Regions from separate parts of the Janthinobacterium sp. 35 genome, predicted to be linked through region 3. Evidence: predicted binding sites of a transcription regulator. Region 3 holds the regulator's gene; each other region holds the start of a gene.

Region 1 (4,572 bases), 500 kb from region 3:
GCAATTCTCCGCTCCCCCTGCTCCGCTCAGCCTTCCCGCGCGCCCCGGTCGCGCAGATGCGCCAGCACGCGGCGCGGTCCCAGCGCCTGTAAATCGAACGGCGGCAGCTCGATGGCGTCGAGCGTATTCTTGAACAGCAGACCCAGCTCCGTATCGCCTTCCAGGCTCAAACGACGGCTGAAGAACAGTGTGTCAGGATCTTCCTGGCGCCGCGCCAGCAGCATCAGGTCATGCACGCTGGCGGCGATGCACAGGTCCGGCACGTCCACATAGCGCTCGGCCACGAACACCGTGCCCTGCCACTCGAAATCGAAGGCGATGCCCGCGTCGACCAGGCGCAAGCGCAGGCTGCGCCCCTCCAGGCTGCGCCGCACATCGTCGGGCAATTGCGGCGCCAGCAAGCGGTTCAGGCCTTGCACGAACAGCCAGGAGGCGGGATACGGCGGCAGCTTGGACAGCAATTCGGCCAGCGGTTCGGGCAGCCGGTACGACATGGCGGGCTTGCTCATGGCGGGCTTGGCCGGGATGGGCAATCTTTCCAGTTGATCTTGCATGGTGCTTCCTTTCGATGCGTTCAATGAGCGGCGTGCTGTTCCATGCCGGGCTGGCCGTGCCAGTAGCCGTCGCAAGCGCCGGCCGGCTGGCAGGCCGCCAGCTGGGCCTGGGCGCCCACGCCGCTGACCTGGCCACGGCGGGCGCGGTCGAAAATGGCGATGACTTGTTCCGTATGCATGGCCTGCGGGCTGATGCGCGCCACCGCCACGCCCATGTCGCGCATGGCGTCGAGTTCACGCACCAGGTTGTAGACGAGGGCAGACTGCGTCTGCGTGCCATTCAGGACGAGGAACGGCACCTCGTCGCGCGTGCGCAGCAGCAAGCCGTCCGGCTCTTCCAGGCAGCTGTAGCCGCAGTCGTCCTTCGGCAGGTTGCGGTTGCGCGCCGTGAAACAGCGCGCGGAAAACGCCAGCGGCATGCGGCCGTAGGCGAACACTTCCGTCTCCAGCCCTTCCGGTTTCTGGCGCTGCATCTCGGCCAGCGCCGTCTGCCCCATTTCCAGCGGCATCACCCAGCGCCGCGCGCCCAGGCGCGCCAGCAGTTGCAGGCTGGGGCCATTGAACAGGTTCAGATGGGGACCGGCGACGAAAGGCGCGCCCTTTTCCATGCAGTGCACGGCGCCCATGTCGTTGGCTTCGACCGTATAGCGGCCATTGCCCGTGATGCGGCGCAGGGTCGCCAGTTCGGCGCCCGCCTCGATCAGCGCCTGCGTCGACAGCACCACCTCTTTGCCGGCAGCGGCCAGCATGTCGGCGATATCGAGCCAGTCGGCCAGGCGCACTTCATGCCGACGCGAGCACACGGTTTCGCCCAGATACACGATCTCGACGGCGCTGCCGGCGATCTGCTGGTAAAACTCGAAGACGGTGGCGCGCGGCCAGTAGTACAGCAAGGGACCCAACGATAGTTTTAGCATGCCTTTTCCAGTATTTTTCAAGTTACAAAACCGTAGCGAGCGGCTCGCGGCGAGGCCGAGAAGCGCAGCCGTGCTCAAGCACGGTGAGCATCGCAGGCCGCGCCCCGGGACGCGCAGTAGGTTTTGCTATTTCCAGGAGCGGTGGTAAGCACCTAATGTGTGCTGCTGGCCTTCGGCCAGCTTGTCCATGGACGCCATCCAGCCCGGCTTGACGGCGTAGCGCGGATTGCCTTCGCGGCAGGCGTCGATCGCTTCGCGCCACACGCGCGTGACCTGCGCCACGTAGGCGGGACTGCGCTGGCGCCCTTCGATCTTCACGGCGCGCACGCCCATGGCGATCAGTTGCGGCAGCAGCGCCAGGGTATTCAGGCTGGCCGGCTCCTCGATCGCGTAATACTCTTCGTCATTGACTTCGAAACGCCCCTTGCACAGGGTGGGATAGCTGGCGTTTTCACCGGGAGCGTAGCGGTCGATCAGCACGCCGTTCAGGCGCGACTCCAGACCGTTCGGCGTTTCCAGCCAGCGCACAGCCTTGGCCGGCGAGCACACACCGTGGGTGTTCGGCGCCTCGCCCGTCGCATACGACGACAGCGCGCAGCGCCCTTCGACCATCACGCACAGGCTGCCGAAACCGAACACTTCGATCTCGACTTCCGTCTTGCTGATCAATTGTTCCACCTGCGCCATCGACAGCACGCGCGGCAGCACGGCGCGGGCGATGCCGAAGTGTTCATGATAAAAATTGATGGCTTCGTAGTTGGTGGCCGAGCCCTGCACGGACAGGTGCAGGCGCAGCTGCGGCTGGTGCTGGGCCGCGTAGGCCATCAGGCCCGGATCGGCCACGATCATGGCGTCGATGCCCGCTGCGGCGGCGCGGTCGATGGCGCTGCGCCACACGGCCCAGTTGTGCGGCTGCGGATAAGTGTTCAGCGCCAGCAGCACCTTGCGTCCATATTGATGGGCGTAGCGCACGCCCTCGGCGATGGCCTTCTCGTCAAAATTGAGGCCCGCGAAATTGCGCGCATTGGTGGCGTCGCGAAAGCCCAGGTACACGGTATCGGCGCCATTGTCGACGGCCGCTTTCAGGGCAGGCAGGCTGCCGGCGGGGCAGACCAGTTCCAGCGGTCCGGCCACGCGGGTGGCGGTAGTTGATTCAAGCATCATGATGTTCACAGTCCCGTATCGGCTCAGGGTGCAGACTATAGCCCCGCCCATGCCGCCCAGTCCTTGACGCAGGTGAAGGAATGCATGCATGGCTGGAGCACCTTCAACTTGCTTGACCTGGCTGTAAAATGCCCCACTTTTCTTCCTCTTCGATTGCCCACCATGACCCGCAAACCGCTGCTGATTTTCCTTCTGACCCTGTTCCTCACCGCGCTGCAAGTGCAGTGGGCCGGTCCGGCCGATGGCTATGACGCGGGGACCATCTCCGTGCTGTCACCGGAAGTGCTGGGCGCCTATCCGGGCGTGCTGCTGCTGTTCCTGCTGGCCGTGTTCGCGCGCCGCCAACTGCCGCTGCTGCGTCAGGCCGCCATCTGCACGGGCCTGCTGGCCATCTACTGGCTGCTGGCGAACTACGTCACGTTCGATACGCGCGTGGCCAGCTGGAGCACCTATACGCCGCTGGAAATCTGGGCCCACGTGCTGCCCGCCTCCGTCGCCAGCATCGCCGCCTGCGGCGCCGCGTTCTTTTGCGCGAGCTGGCTGATCCTGCGCGAAACGCGCTGGAACAAAACCGGCTGAAGTGGTTTTTTCACCTGGATCAAGGATACGCGAATCGCTTGCACGCCACCTTTGACGTCACTACATTTAGTAGATAACCTTCATAAAAACACCGCATGTTGTGTTTATTGGAGGTTTCATGACGACGAATGCAGTTTCCCCCACACGCGGCCAGGTCGATGTCGCCGCGTCCATCAATGAATACCTGGAGCGGCGCGACTGGCGCGTCAATGCCAACGCCAACCAGGGTTACTCGCTGGGTGGCCTGATCCTCAATGTGTCGGGCAAGGTCATCGCCAACTACTGGCTGGACCAGGTGTATCCGCCGGAAGTGGGCGCGGCGCACCGCGAAGCGGCGCTGCACATCCACGACCTCGACATGCTGGCCGGCTATTGCGCCGGCTGGTCGCTGCGCACCCTGCTGCATGAAGGCTTGAATGGCGTGCCGGGCAAGATCGAATCGGGCCCGCCGAAACACATGTCGAGCGCCATCGGCCAGATCGTCAATTTCCTCGGCACCCTGCAAAACGAATGGGCCGGCGCGCAGGCATTCAGCTCCTTCGACACCTACATGGCGCCCTACATCCGCAAGGACGGCCTGCGCTACGAAGACGTGCGCCAGTACATGCAGGAGCTGATCTTCAACCTCAACGTGCCATCGCGCTGGGGTACGCAGACGCCGTTTACCAACCTCACCTTCGACTGGGTCTGCCCGGACGACCTGCGCGAGCAGATTCCCGTCATCGCCGGCCAGGAGATGGACTTCAGCTATGGCGAGCTGCAGGCGGAGATGGACATGATCAACCGCGCCTACATCGAGATCATGATGGCGGGCGATGCCAAGGGCCGCGTCTTCACCTTTCCCATCCCGACCTATAACATCACCGAGGATTTCGACTGGCATAGCGACAACGCGGAACGCCTGTTCGAGATGACGGCCCGCTACGGCCTGCCCTACTTCCAGAATTTCATCAATTCGGAACTCAAGCCGAACATGATCCGCTCCATGTGCTGCCGCTTGCAACTGGACTTGCGCGAACTGCTGAAACGGGGCAATGGCCTGTTCGGTTCCGCCGAGCAGACGGGCTCACTGGGCGTGGTGACCATCAACTGTGCGCGCCTGGGCCACCTGTGGCGCGGCGACGAAGCGGCACTGATGGCCGACCTGGACCGCCTGCTGGAGCTGGGCAAAGTCAGCCTGGAAATCAAGCGCCGCACCATCGAAGAACTGATGCAGCAAGGCTTGTTCCCCTACACGAAGCGCTACCTGGGCACCCTGCGCAACCACTTTTCCACGCTGGGCGTGAACGGCATCAACGAGATGATCCGCAATTTCAGCGGCGACGCTTACGACATCACGTCCGCCGAGGGCCATGCGC
Region 2 (4,572 bases), 2.5 Mb from region 3:
GTGCGCCAGTCAGCATGGCCTGGCGCGCGGTGTGGCCGCCGGCACGTTTCGCCAGGATCTGTTTTACCGCCTCCATGTGATCGAGCTGGCGCTGCCGCCATTGCGCGAGCGGCGCGGCGATCTGCAGGTATTATGTGAGGTGATCCTGGCGCGTCTGGCACCACGCCAGGCCGTGAGCCTGGCGCCGCCGGTGCTGGCGGCTTTGGCCGCGTATGCGTTTCCCGGCAATGTGCGCGAACTGGAAAATATACTGGAGCGGGCGCTGGCCTTTGCCGACGGCGGCGTGATCGCGCTCGACGCGCTGGCCTTGCCGTCAGTGGCGGGCAGCATGCCGCTGCAGGCGCCGGCGGCATTGCCGGACTTGCCGGAGCGGCAACTGTGCCTGCCCGGCATGGCGGCATATGGCGTGCCGCCCGCCTTGCCGCTGGACATGTATTTACGCCAGGCCGAGCGCGACATGATCATGCAGGCGCTGGTGCAGGCGCGCTATCACCGCGCACGGGCGGCGCGCCAGCTGGGCCTGAGCGTGCGCCAGTTGCGGTACCGCATGCAGAAATTGACGATACAGGAAGCGTTATCTTGATGACAGCATGGACGATAGATGAAGACGGCTGGTGCGACGGCGCGCTGCGCTATGACTCCCAATACCACGATGCGCGCCCGGACGGTGCGCAAGTCGATTTGCTGGTGATCCATAACATCAGCTTGCCGGGCGGCCACTTTGGCGGACCGCATGTGTCGGACTTGTTTACCGGCCGGGTAGACTATAATGCCGATCCTTCTTTCGCCGACCTGCGTGGCTTGCAGGTGTCGGCGCACTTTTTTGTGCGGCGCGATGGTGCTCTGTTGCAATATGTTTCTACTGATCAACGTGCCTGGCATGCCGGTGCGTCCACGTTCGAAGGGCGCCCGCAGTGCAATGGCTATTCCATCGGTGTCGAAATGGAGGGCACGGACTTTGTCCCCTTCCAGCCGCAGCAATACCGCGTGCTGGCGGCGCTGACGGCGGCGCTGGTGGCGCGCTATGACTTGTCCCAGGTGCGCGGCCACGCGCATATTGCGCCGGGGCGGAAGACGGATCCGGGGCCGTTTTTTGACTGGCATTTTTATCAAGTATGCTGGCTGGAAACTATGCGCGGGCAGCCTGCGTTAGCGCTTACTACGCGGGGATTGGGCTTTCCATCCGTGCCCTGAAAAGTCAACCGAAATCGTATATGAAAATACAAAAAATTACGCTGGCGGATGCCGGAAAACTATTGCATCGCCTTTCGATGGGCACTACAATTAGTGCATAACTTGGATTTAAAGACTATATGTAGTGCCATCACAGACATTTTCAGAATTATTACCAAAGCTACCCTGTTTGTTGATATGGCAACGGGAACTGGCGTTTCATCACCCTTGATCGTGTTTCGCGCCAGCCGGGCTGTACAGGTTGGCCGTCTGATTTTCGGCTGTATATTATTTATTATCTAGCAACAAATACCTGAAGAAACCCTGACCATCGGGCGTTCTATTCAACAACACACGCGGCAGCAAAACTGCAGGCTGACTTTAGCTGACAACGGGAGCTTCAATGCAATCACCACAAGATATTTCCATCCATCCAACGCCAGTATCGCCAGCGCCAGGCGCGGCCAATAGTGTGGCGAGCACCGGCGCGGCATTGGGCGACTATCGCATCATCCGCCGCAACGGCGCGGTGGTGGCATTTGAGCCTTCGAAGATCGCCATCGCCATGACCAAGGCGTTTTTGGCCGTTAACGGCGGCCAGGGCGCCGCTTCGGCACGCGTCCGCGAACTGGTGGAGCAACTGACCGACGGCGTCGTCGCCGCGCTGGTGCGCCGCCATCCGGGTGGCGGCACCTTCCATATCGAAGACGTGCAAGACCAGGTGGAACTGTCGCTGATGCGTTCGGGCGAGCACGATGTGGCGCGTGCCTACGTGCTGTACCGCGCCAAGCACATGGAAGAGCGCCGCTTGCAGAAGGAGGCGCTGGGCGCTTCCGCGCAAGTGACCGCACCCCAGCTGAACGTCACTGACAACGGCGTGCGCCGCCTGCTGAACATGCAGGAAGTGCGCGACCTGATCAACGCCGCCTGCGCCGGCCTGGAAAAGCACGTCGATGCCGACGCCATCCTGGCGGAAACGGTGAAGAACCTGTACGACGGCGTGCCCGTCGAAGAGCTGCACAAGTCGGCCATCCTGGCGGCGCGCGCGCTGATGGAAAAAGATCCGGCATACAGCCAGGTCACGGCCCGCATCCTGCTGCACACGGTGCGCAAGGAAGTGTTCGGCAAGGAAGTGCCGCAAGCGGCCGCTGCCGCCGAGTACCTGACGTATTTCCCGCAATATATCGCCAAGGGCATCGCCAATGACCTGCTGAACCCGGTACTTGCCAGTTTCGACCTGGAACGCCTGGCCAAGGCCATCGTTGCCGACCGCGACTTGCAATTCGGCTACATCGGCCTGCAAACGCTGTATGACCGCTACTTCCTGCACATCCATGACGTGCGCATCGAAATGCCGCAGGCGTTCTACATGCGCGTGGCCATGGGCCTGTCGCTGAACGAAGCGGACCGCGAAGCGCGCACCATCGAGTTCTACAATCTGCTGTCCTCGTTCGACTTCATGAGCTCGACGCCGACCCTGTTCAACTCGGGCACCCTGCGCTCGCAGCTGTCGTCGTGCTACCTGAGCACCGTCTCGGACGACCTGGAAGGCATCTACGACGCCATCAAGGACAACGCGCTGCTGGCCAAGTACGCCGGCGGCCTGGGTAACGACTGGACGCCAGTGCGCGCCCTGGGCGCCCACATCAAGGGCACCAACGGCAAGTCGCAAGGCGTGGTGCCGTTCCTGAAAGTGGTCAACGACACGGCCGTGGCAGTCAACCAGGGCGGCAAGCGCAAGGGCGCCGTCTGCGCCTACCTGGAAACCTGGCACATGGACATCGAGGAATTCCTCGACCTGCGCAAGAACACGGGCGACGACCGCCGCCGCACGCACGACATGAACACGGCGAACTGGATTCCCGACATGTTCATGAAGCGCGTCATGGAAAAAGGCGAGTGGACCCTGTTCTCGCCATCCGAAACGCCAGATTTGCACGACCTGGTCGGCAAGGCCTTTGAAAAGGCTTACCTGGGCTACGAAGCCAAGGCAGCCGCCGGCGAAATCCGCTCGTTCAAGAAGATCGCCGCGCTGGACCTGTGGCGCAAGATGCTGTCGATGCTGTTTGAAACGGGCCACCCATGGATCACGTTCAAGGATCCTTGCAACATCCGCAGCCCGCAGTCGCACGTCGGCGTCGTCCACAGCTCGAACCTGTGCACGGAAATCACGCTGAATACGGGCCCTGACGAAATCGCCGTCTGCAACCTCGGTTCCGTGAACATGCCGGCGCACATGAAGGAAGGCAAGCTCGATCACGTCAAGCTGGCCAAGACCGTGCGCACCGCCATGCGCATGCTCGACAACGTCATCGACATCAATTACTACGCGGTCGAGAAGGCGCGCAATTCGAACATGCGCCACCGTCCGGTCGGCATGGGCGTGATGGGCTTCCAGGACTGCCTGCACATGATGCGCATCCCGTTCGCTTCGGACGCCGCCGTCAGCTTCGCCGACACCTCGATGGAAGCGGTGTGCTACTACGCCTACCTGGCGTCGACGGAACTGGCCGAAGAACGCGGCCGCTATGAATCGTATGCCGGTTCGCTGTGGGATCGTGGCATCTTGCCGCAGGACTCGGTCAAACTGTTGGCCGAAGAGCGCGGCGGCTACCTGGAAGTCGACTCCTCGTCGGCCATGGACTGGACCCCGGTGCGCGAACGCATCGCCAAGTTCGGCATGCGCAACTCGAACTGCGTGGCGATCGCCCCGACGGCGACGATTTCGAACATCATCGGCGTATCGGCCTGTATCGAGCCGACGTTCCAGAACCTGTATGTGAAATCGAACCTGTCGGGTGAATTCACCGAGATCAACGGCTACCTGGTACGCGACCTGAAGGCGCGCGACCTGTGGGATGAAGTCATGATCTCCGACCTGAAGTATTTCGACGGCTCGCTGGTGAAGATCGACCGCATCCCGCAAGACTTGCGCGACATCTACGCCACCGCCTTTGAAGTGTCGCCAAGCTGGCTGGTGGAAGCGGCTTCGCGTCGCCAGAAGTGGATCGACCAGGCCCAGTCGCTGAACATCTATATGGCTGGCGCATCGGGCAAGAAGCTCGACGAGACCTACAAGCTGGCATGGCTGCGTGGCCTGAAAACCACCTACTACCTGCGTACCATCGCCGCTACCCACATGGAGAAATCGACCTCCAAGACGGGTGCCCTGAACGCCGTGGCAGTCGATGGCGGCATGTCGGCCAGCGCCCAGAGCGCACAGGCAGCGATCGTGGCGGCAGCCGCTGCCGCCGTGGTGGTACCCGTGGTGGCAGCTGCAGCGGACGACGCCGATGGCGAAGCCTGCTACCTGCGTCCGGGGGATGACGGCTTTGAAGAATGCGAAGCCTGCCAGTAAAATTTTAGTTGTCAGCCCAGCGCTGCTGGGCTGATTCAATG
Region 3 (4,572 bases):
GCCGCCCTGGCGTACGCACCGGGATGTCCGGCGTTGCTGCGGCCCAGGCCATTGATGTAAGCGGTCACCCCGCCGCCAGAGCCCGCAGCTTGAGAGCTATAGACGCCAGTGGCTCGATTCCATTCGGCGTCGGCATTGTCTTGCGGCATATAGTCGGGCGCCGCCCAGCGCTGCCGTCCCACATGGGCCAGCGGCGCGCGCAGCACGCCGCCATACACGGTGCCGGCGCTGGCGCTCACGCCGTTCAAGTGACCAAACACGCCCACGCGCACCCTGCCGCCATGGCGCTGCACGGCGCCCACCGGCTTGTAGTGCTTGCCATATGCCAGGCATAAATCGTCGCGCAGCGGCCCTTCTTGCGTGTCGCAGACGCGCACGCGGGCGAGGAACACACCGTGCGTGGCGGCAGTGCCGGGCGCGTTGCAACTGCCGCCCGGGGGCAAGCTGGCGTCGCCGAACAGCAGGCGGTTGCGGCAGGAAACGATAGCCAGTTGCGCCAGCGCAAACGGCGTCGCCGCCGCCACGCCAGCCTGCAAGACCTTGCGCGGGAAAAAGACAGGGTGGGCAAAGAAGTCGATGGGGCTGTCGGCATCGGGCAGCCAGGCACGCTGCAGCACCGTCTTGCGCACTTCGTCGATGACCCGGTCGCCGCCCGTCAGCGCATAGCGGACGATATCGAGCATGCTGGCGCTGGCCCAGTTCAGAAAGTTGCCACTGAAACTATCGCCGCCGCAGCCGTGCAGCGCATCGGCCCGTTTCAACACGGAGAAATAAGCGGTCGCCACGCGCAAATCGGGCTGCATGACGCCATCCTTGCTGCGGTACGGATAGCTGTAGCACATGCGCGCATGGAAGTACCCCAGGTACTCGCGCTGCGGCGCATAGTCGCCGCCATGTGCGGCAGCGGCTGCCGCATGCGTGAGGGACAGGTTGAGCAGCAGATTCGGCGGCACCCTGGCGCCGTGCAAGCCCGCGTCGGCCCGCGCCAGCGCCACCGTCGGCTGGGCCGCGACGGCACCACAAGCCAGGCAAGCCAGCAGCGTCAGGCAGACGGACCACAAAGCGAATGAGCAAGCCCTCATGGCCCCGCTCCCGCCGCCTCTTTGCGATAGTAGCTTTGCAGCACGACTTGCGTGCTTTCCTGCGCGCCAAAACCGATGGCCGTGATGCGGTACACATAGCTTTCCGTGGCCAGTCCGCCAGCCACTGCCGCCGCCTGCGCGCCGGGCGGGTGGAACGGCAGCAGTTCGATCAGGTAGCGGGGCCGGCGCGATGGCAGGAAACCCTGCCCCGTCTGCATGACGGCGCCCGTGAACTGGCCATATGGCACCGTGCGGCTGCTCCCTTCGGCGCCATCGAGGTCCGTACTTAGCCAGAGCGCCGGCGCCTCCGGCGCTGCGGGCAGGCACAGGCCCAGTGCGCCTGCCTCGCCACAGCCGTCCGCGAACCCGGCCGCGCTGCCTGGTGCGAAGAGGCTGCTACGCCCCGGCGCGCCGGGCAAGCCTTCGATATCGTTTTGCGCATCCACCAATGCCTCCTCCGCCGCCTGAAACGCGATCTGCCGGTCGCGCTCGCCACGTGCCGCCTTTTCGCCCTGCAAGGCCATCTGCGCCGCCGATATGCCCAGCAGCAAGATGATCACCAGCAGGCACAGCACATACACGAGGGTGGCGCCACCATGACGTACACGAGCTGCGCACCAAGGTTCGCAACAGCGCCCGCTCGCGCCCGCCATCGCGCCGCCCGCCTAGGCCGGCCCGTTGCGCAGCATGATGCTTGTCTGCACCAGTTGTCGCAGCCGCGAGCGCGTTGCTATGGGCAAGGCCGTGCGCGCGATGCGCACGCCCGTGTCGCCAGCGCCGTGCGCCTCGGCATATGCTTTGCCGAACAGGTCGAACTGCGCCGGCCCCAGTTCCGCCATCTTGTCCGCCTGGCCCGCCTCGCCATGCAACAGCAGCGCCACGCGCACGCCGGCCACGCGCTTCCAATGTGTGCGGCGGTGCAAATCGCGCTGGCGCGCGGCCGCATCCGCACCCACCAGCACCAGCGCCGCATCGTAGGCGTCGAGCGCGCTGGCGTTGACATAGCGGTTCGCCACGCCGTCGGGTGGCGTATCCGTGTCGAGGCCATACAGCACCTGGAAACCGTCGACGCCGCGGATGATGGCGTCCGCACCCCAGCCGTTCGCGCCACGGTATTTGCAGCGCAGTTCGCCTTCGCCATCGGCGCCCTGGGCCACATAGAAAATGCTCCAGCCCCGCTGCGCCTGCGTTTGCGCGGCGCCCACGCCGAAGCCGGCGCAATTGAGCACGGAACCGTCGCCACCCTCCTCCTTGCCGGCACCGTAATAGCGCAGGGCCAGCACGTCGCTGCCATGCAGGGCGCCGGGCAACGCGCCGCTGATGCCCTCGCTGTTCTTGCCCAGGCTGTGCGCGTCGAGCCCCGCGATATTCGCGCTGTCATACGCGGCATGAGCGACGGGCGCGGCGCTACTGTCCCAATTGACATACGCCGTCTGGCGCACGGCGCGGGCGATGGTGTCGAGCGCATAGCGGCCGTTATCATCCAGGCGCGCGCTGGCGGACTGGTCGCCATAACTGCCGCTGGCCGCCAGCAGCACGCTACTGGCCGCCAGCATCAGCAGCGCGCCCAGCGACAGGGCCACCAGCAATTCGACGAGGCTCATGCCGCGATGCCAGCGCAAGACCGTGTTCATGCGCCGCCTCCCAGCTGGAATGCCAGCCTGGGCAGCGACTCGCCTGCCGCATTCAAGGCCGGCGAGCCATCGGGCTGTCGGCCGCGCCAGCCCAGCTTGATGACGATGGGCGCGCCCTTGCCGCCGTTGCACGCCCACGGCAAGCCCTGGGCGGCGGCATCCCATGCAGGCGCGTCGCGGCAGATATGCAGGCGCGCGCCGGGCAAGGCCGCATGCAGTTGCTGTTTCCATTCGGCGATGTCGAATTGCGCCAGTTCGGCCGCGCTGCAGGCGGCAGCACCGAGGCAGTCGGGCACGCCACCGCCGGCTTCCGCGTCGTCCGCCGCCGCGTAGGCCACGTTCAGGTAGGGATTGCCCGTATCGGGGCCATTCATGAGTACGCTGTTCGCGCGCATGCGCTCGGCCATGCCGGCGGCCAGTTGCACGCCTGCCGACAATAGCGCCGACTCGTGGCGCGCGCGCAGGGAATGCAGTTGCAGGATGCTGGCGCCCAGCAAGCCCAGCGCCAACAGCAGCAGCGACACCAGCACCTCGACGAGGCTGCTGCCACCCGCAGGAAACATCGTGCGACCGCCATTGCGCATACGCTACTCCCTTCCGCAGACAGAGTCGCAAGAACAGGCGGCCCAGCTACACGATAGGCGCGCGCAAAAAAACGGGTCTGCGCTGGCGCAAACAGCACGGCGATAAGGTGAGAAGAACAGCGTAGGGATTGATCAGACCGCTTGCCAGGCGAACGCTGGCGTGGTGCACACGGGGCGCAGAACCGGCCCCGTTTTCAAGTTTTCAATAGGTGAGCGTCAGGGCTTGCTGCGCGCCTGGCCCACTTCGGCGATCGCATCCTGGAACTCGGCCAGGTCTTCGAAATTCTTGTAGACGGAGGCGAAGCGGATGTAGGCGATCTTGTCGAGGCGCTTGAGTTCTTGCATGACGAGCTCGCCGATATAGCCGGAATCGACTTCGCGCAAGCCGCTGGTCAGCAATTTTTCCTGGATGGAGGCGATGGCCGTATCCACGGAGGCGGCCGCGACGGGACGCTTGCGCAAGGCCAGCATCAAACTGCCGCGCAACTTATCCGCAGCGAACTCCGTCCGGCTGCCATTCTTTTTGACGACGGCCGGCATGATAAGTTCAATGCGCTCGTAGGTGGTAAAACGCTTGTCGCATTTGCCGCAGCGGCGGCGGCGCCGAATGGCATCCCCTTCCTCCGATACGCGCGTATCGAGAACCTGGGTGTCGCCGTGCTGGCAAAATGGACATTTCATGGGCTGGCTACAACTTTATAGTAATAATTACGGGAAATCGCCGCCCTTGTACAAAGGGCGCCCGAATCACTCCGGACGCCCTTGGGCACGAAGGAATGTGTCATACAGAATCTTACTCTGTATGACACATTCTGGACAAATAATTATGCGTACACTGGATGCGCGTCGGCCAGCACTTTCACGGCCGCTTTCACGCGCTCGATGGTGGCGGCGTCATGCGGATTGTCCAGCACGTCAGCGATCAGGTTGCCCACTTCTTCCGCTTGTGCTTCCTTGAAACCGCGCGTCGTCATCGCCGGGCTGCCCAGGCGGATGCCCGAGGTAACGAAAGGTTTTTGCGGGTCGTTCGGGATGCCGTTCTTGTTGCAGGTGATGTGCGCGGAACCGAGGATGGCTTCGGCTTCCTTGCCCGTCAGGTTCTTGGCGCGCAGGTCGACCAGCATGACGTGCGATTCGGTGCCGCCGGAAACGATGCGCAAGCCGCGCTTGATCAGGGTTTTCGCCAGCACGTCGGCGTTCTTGACCACTTGCTTCTGATATTCGACGAATTCAGGGCTCAGCGCTTCCTTGAAGGCGACGGCCTTGCCGGCG

What was found. The regulator NrdR, encoded in region 3, represses ribonucleotide reductase genes. The targets are predictions, from matches to a motif close to CACNANATNTNGTG.
Region 1: CLU93_RS02050 (ribonucleoside triphosphate reductase) is a predicted target of NrdR. The motif match lies at 3,273-3,286, and genes of this name have one in related genera.
Region 2: CLU93_RS15355 (ribonucleoside-diphosphate reductase subunit alpha) is a predicted target of NrdR. The motif match lies at 1,308-1,321, and genes of this name have one in related genera.

What each region holds. Positions count from the first base shown of each region.
Region 1 covers NZ_PEFN01000001.1:449,809-454,380, forward strand. The annotation lists gene ubiT (ubiquinone anaerobic biosynthesis accessory factor UbiT) at 27-554, opposite strand; gene ubiV (ubiquinone anaerobic biosynthesis protein UbiV) at 575-1,471, opposite strand; gene ubiU (ubiquinone anaerobic biosynthesis protein UbiU) at 1,598-2,635, opposite strand; gene CLU93_RS02045 (hypothetical protein) at 2,798-3,214, shown strand; gene CLU93_RS02050 (ribonucleoside triphosphate reductase) at 3,333-4,572, shown strand, end outside.
Region 2 covers NZ_PEFN01000001.1:3,452,324-3,456,895, forward strand. The annotation lists gene CLU93_RS15345 (sigma 54-interacting transcriptional regulator) at 1-583, shown strand, start outside; gene ampD (1,6-anhydro-N-acetylmuramyl-L-alanine amidase AmpD) at 583-1,194, shown strand; gene CLU93_RS15355 (ribonucleoside-diphosphate reductase subunit alpha) at 1,577-4,531, shown strand.
Region 3 covers NZ_PEFN01000001.1:944,887-949,458, forward strand. The annotation lists gene CLU93_RS04230 (pilus assembly protein) at 1-1,082, opposite strand, end outside; gene CLU93_RS04235 (pilus assembly PilX family protein) at 1,079-1,735, opposite strand; gene CLU93_RS04240 (PilW family protein) at 1,748-2,716, opposite strand; gene pilV (type IV pilus modification protein PilV) at 2,713-3,300, opposite strand; gene nrdR (transcriptional regulator NrdR) at 3,517-3,981, opposite strand; gene glyA (serine hydroxymethyltransferase) at 4,125-4,572, opposite strand, start outside.